DNA from 2 places in the Streptomyces herbicida genome. Region 2 is predicted to be linked to the other one. Evidence: riboswitches for the same ligand, from Rfam matches in the RefSeq annotation. Region 2 holds a riboswitch; the other holds the start of a gene.

Region 1 (2,193 bases), on a different contig from region 2:
GTTCCGGGTCGACGACGTGGACCTGGAGCCGGCGGACCCGTTGCCGTTGGTCCAAGAAGTGGGGGAGGGAGCCGCCGAGGGCAGTTCTGGGCGACCCCGGGTCGGTGAGGGCGGGGGCGACGAGGCCGAGGGCATATCAGGGGCGGCTCGGGGCGAGCCGGAGCGGAGCACGGGGGAGCCTCGGGCCGCGCCGACGCCGCTGTGAGGCGACCGCGGGACAGCCGAGGGGGCGATGGGCGCCGGAGACCCGGAACGGGCGCGAGCAGCCGGAAGACCGCGCAGGGGAACTGGCCTGCGCAGCCGTCGCCCCCAGAGGCTGCCCCGGCCCGCCCGCCCTCCCTACCGCTTCCTCGGACACCCCACTCGTTCGGCCTCAGGTCTCGTCCGTGCCCGCCAGGTTGCCGAAGTCGTGGTCGGGGAGTCGGGGCGGTGGGGCCACGTCCAGGCCGTAGTGGTGGTAGAGCTGCAACTCCTGCTCCGGAGAGAGATGGCGGCCCACACCGAAGTCGGGCGCGTCCTTGATCAGGGCTCGGTCGAACGGGACGTGGAGGGTGCCCTCGACCAGTTCGCTGGGCTCCAGAGGGACGAAGGCGTCGCGTGAGAACAGGCCGGTCCGTATGGCCGCCCACTCCGGCACGCCGGTCGCGTCGTCGAGATACACCTCGTCGATCGTGCCGATCTTGGTGCCGTTGCGGTCGAACGCCTTGCGGCCGATCAGGTTGCGCGGATCGATGTCGGTCTGCACGGGCCCTCCACTTGGTCGCAACTCATCCGTAAGCACTACAAAAGAGCACAATCAGGGAGGCGGCCACTCGAAGGCCCGGGCGTTGACCTCGCTGGTAGTCTTGCAAACGGCTGCTGACCCCGTGCGGGAGAGTCCTCCGGACATCATCGGAGGCGCCGAAGGAGCAAATCCTCCCCGGAATCTCTCAGGCTCACGTACCGCACGGACGAGGTCACTCTGGAAAGCAGGGCGGGTGTCGACGGCTTCCGCTCTCACCGACGGTGAAAGCCGGTGCCCTTCGGGCCACCCGGTGAAGCTCTCAGGTTGAGATGACAGAGGGGGAGGCCGTCGGGGTACCCGTGCCGGGGTGCCCCTCGAAGGTCGCGTCAGACCAGGAGGCCTCCGCAATGACCGCCCATCGCATTCCGCTCACCGAGCTCGAACAGGGCATCCCCTTCGAACAGCGCCACATCGGGCCCGACCAGGAGGCGCGGGCCAAGATGCTCGCGCACGTCGGTTACGGCTCGCTCGACGAGCTCACCGCAGCCGCGGTGCCGGATGTGATCAAGAACGCCGACGCGCTCGATCTGCCGGGTGCCCGTACCGAGCCCGAGGTGATCGCCGAGCTCCGCTCGCTCGCCGACCGCAACCAGGTGCTCGGCTCGATGATCGGGCTCGGGTACTACGGGACCTTCACCCCGCCCGTCATCCTGCGCAACGTCATGGAGAACCCCGCCTGGTACACGGCGTACACGCCCTACCAGCCGGAGATCTCCCAGGGCCGCCTCGAGGCCCTGCTGAACTTCCAGACCATGGTCGCCGACCTCACCGGCCTGCCGACCTCCGGCGCCTCCCTCCTCGACGAGGGCACGGCCGCCGCCGAGGCGATGTCGCTGTCCCGGCGCATGGGCAAGAACAAGAAGGGCCTGTTCCTGGTCGACGCGGACGCGCTGCCGCAGACCATCGCCGTGATCGAGACCCGCGCCGAGCCGACCGGCGTCGAGGTCGTGGTCGCCGACCTCAGCGACGGCATCCCGGCCGAGATCGCCGAGCGCGAGATCAACGGCGTGCTCATCCAGTACCCGGGCGCCTCCGGTGCCGTACGGGACATCAAGCCGGTCATCGACCAGGCGCACGAGCTCGGCGCGCTCGTCACCGTCGCCGCCGACCTGCTCGCCCTGACCCTGCTGGTCTCGCCGGGCGAGCTCGGCGCGGACATCGCGGTCGGCACGACCCAGCGCTTCGGTGTGCCGATGGGCTTCGGCGGACCGCACGCGGGCTACATGGCCGTGCACGAGAAGTTCGCGCGCAGCCTGCCCGGGCGCCTCGTCGGCGTCTCCGTCGACGCCGACGGCAACAAGGCCTACCGGCTCGCCCTGCAGACCCGTGAGCAGCACATCCGCCGCGAGAAGGCGACCAGTAACATCTGCACCGCGCAGGTGCTGCTGGCGGTGATGGCGGGCATGTAC
Region 2 (2,193 bases):
CACCGCGCCGCCGACGACGACCGCGTACCCCGCGCGGGGGACCCGACGCCCCTCGGCGACCAGGCCGACCAGGACGCGCGGCGGGTTCTGCTCGGCGCGGGCCGCGGCCTCGGTCAGCGCCTCGCGCCCCACGAAGTCACCCTCCTTGTCGAACTTCACCACCCGGCCGAGGCCGGCGTCGAAGGGCGTCAGGGAGGTCGTCAGCTCGTGCCCGTACAGCGGCATGCCCGCCTCCAGGCGCAGCGTGTCGCGGCAGGACAGGCCGCAGGGGACCAGGCCGACGCCCTCGCCGGCCTTGGTCAGCGCCTGCCACAGTTCCACGGCGTGCTCCGGCTTCACGAACAGCTCGAAGCCGTCCTCGCCGGTGTAGCCGGTGCGGGCGATCAGCGCGGGGACGCCGGCGACGGTGCCGGGCAGGCCCGCGTAGTACTTCAGGCCGTCCAGGTCGGCATCGGTGAGGGACTTCAGGATGCCGGGGGACTCGGGGCCCTGGACGGCGATCAGGGCGTAGGCGTCGCGGTCGTCGCGGACCTCGGCGTCGAAGCCGGACGAACGTTCCGCCAGCGCGTCGAGGACCACCTGGGCGTTGGAGGCGTTGGCCACGACCATGTACTCGGTCTCGGCCAGCCGGTAGACGATCAGGTCGTCCAGGATGCCGCCGTCGGCCTGGCAGATCATCGTGTAGCGGGCGCGGCCCACCCCGACGGAGGCGATGTTGCCGACGAGCGCGAAGTTCAGGAACTTCGCCGCCTCCGCGCCGGTCACGGTGATCTCGCCCATGTGCGAGAGGTCGAAGAGTCCGGCCTTCGTACGCACGGCGATGTGCTCGTCGCGCTCGGAGCCGTAGCGCAGCGGCATGTCCCAGCCGGCGAAGTCGGTCATGGTCGCACCGAGCGAACGATGCAGCGCATCGAGCGCGGTATGACGGAGTTCGGTACTGCTCATCGGTCGGTTGTCTCCCAAGGCATGACAGGCGAGGTCGTTCCTCCCCATCTGTCATCGGAACCTGAGAGGTTCGCCATGACCACCCCTATCAGGGACGGACACGGCTTGCACCTTGGGTGGAGCCGCCGTCACGGCGGCCCGCTTTTCAGATGTGCCTCGCCCGCGCGGTAACGGGGCCTGAGAGATTCAAGGGAGGGACTTGCTCCTTCGGCGCCCCGGCAGTGCTGCCGAGGACTCTCCCGCGCGGATTCAAACGGCCGGTATGCAGTTGGCGGCCACATCATTGCACGCCTCGCCCGCGCACGGCAGGTCGGCTTCTGTAACCGGGCTGTGGCAGTACGCGCATGAAAACGCGAGGCACCGGGCATTACCTTCTCTTTACGCTCGACGGGCAGGGGATTTCCGAGCCCAAGGGGAGGACGATCACGGTGAACAGGACCACGGCGTACGCCACGACCACGGGCATGGCACTGCCGAAGCGGCCGGCCGCCCCGGCCCGCGGGCGCTGCGACGAGCGCCCGGCACCGGTCGTCCGCGATCTGCGCGAGCGCGTCGGCCACAGCCCGCACGGCCTGCTCTTCGGGCCCCGCGACCTGGTCGTCATCACCGGCCTGCCGGGCAGCGGCAAGTCCACCCTGATGCAGCGTGCGGTCCGGGGCGCGCGCATCGACTCCCAGGACACCCGTGACCGCTGGGACGCCCGTATGCCCCGCCTCCTGCCGTACGCGCTCTACCGCCCCCTGGTCCGCCTCGCCCATTACGCCGGGCTGCGCCGCGCCCTGCGCTCCGGCGAGGGGGTCGTCGTGCACGACTGCGGCACCCAGACCTGGGTGCGCGACTGGCTGGCCCGCGAGGCCCGCCGCCGCGGAGGCACCCTGCACCTGCTGCTGCTCGACGTCACCCCGGACACCGCGCTGGAGGGCCAGCGCGAGCGCGGCCGCGGCGTCTCCCGCTACGCCTTCCTGCGCCACCGCACGGCAGCCGCCCGCCTCCTGCGCGCGGTGGAGCGGGGCGAGCTGCCCGCGGGCTGCGGCTCGGCGGTGCTGCTGGACCGGGCCGCGGCGGACGTCCTGCACCGGATCGGCTTCGCGGGGTGAAGCCGGGGTACCGGTACCCGCTAGCCTTTCCAGCCATACCAGTGGTTCCCAGCAGGCGGTAGGCAGATGGACTTCCCGGCGGACTTCCCCACGGACTTCCCGGCACAGGCACACCCCCATCCGCACGGCGGATGGCCCGGCAACGAGCTGG

Evidence for each region. Region 2 has a riboswitch for glycine ahead of gcvT (glycine cleavage system aminomethyltransferase GcvT). Riboswitches for the same ligand answer to the same signal wherever they lie in the genome.
Region 1: another riboswitch for glycine. It lies ahead of gcvP (aminomethyl-transferring glycine dehydrogenase); the one in region 2 lies ahead of gcvT (glycine cleavage system aminomethyltransferase GcvT).

Annotation. Positions count from the first base shown of each region.
Region 1 is NZ_JAUYWJ010000051.1:17,510-19,702, reverse strand. It holds gene Q8A52_RS47910 (DNA polymerase IV) at 1-205, shown strand, start outside; gene Q8A52_RS47905 (PRC-barrel domain-containing protein) at 374-745, opposite strand; glycine riboswitch at 860-955, shown strand; gene gcvP (aminomethyl-transferring glycine dehydrogenase) at 1,132-2,193, shown strand, end outside.
Region 2 is NZ_JAUYWJ010000028.1:87,000-89,192, reverse strand. It holds gene gcvT (glycine cleavage system aminomethyltransferase GcvT) at 1-945, opposite strand, end outside; glycine riboswitch at 984-1,100, opposite strand; glycine riboswitch at 1,101-1,197, opposite strand; gene Q8A52_RS41115 (AAA family ATPase) at 1,374-2,042, shown strand; gene Q8A52_RS41110 (enhanced serine sensitivity protein SseB) at 2,109-2,193, shown strand, end outside.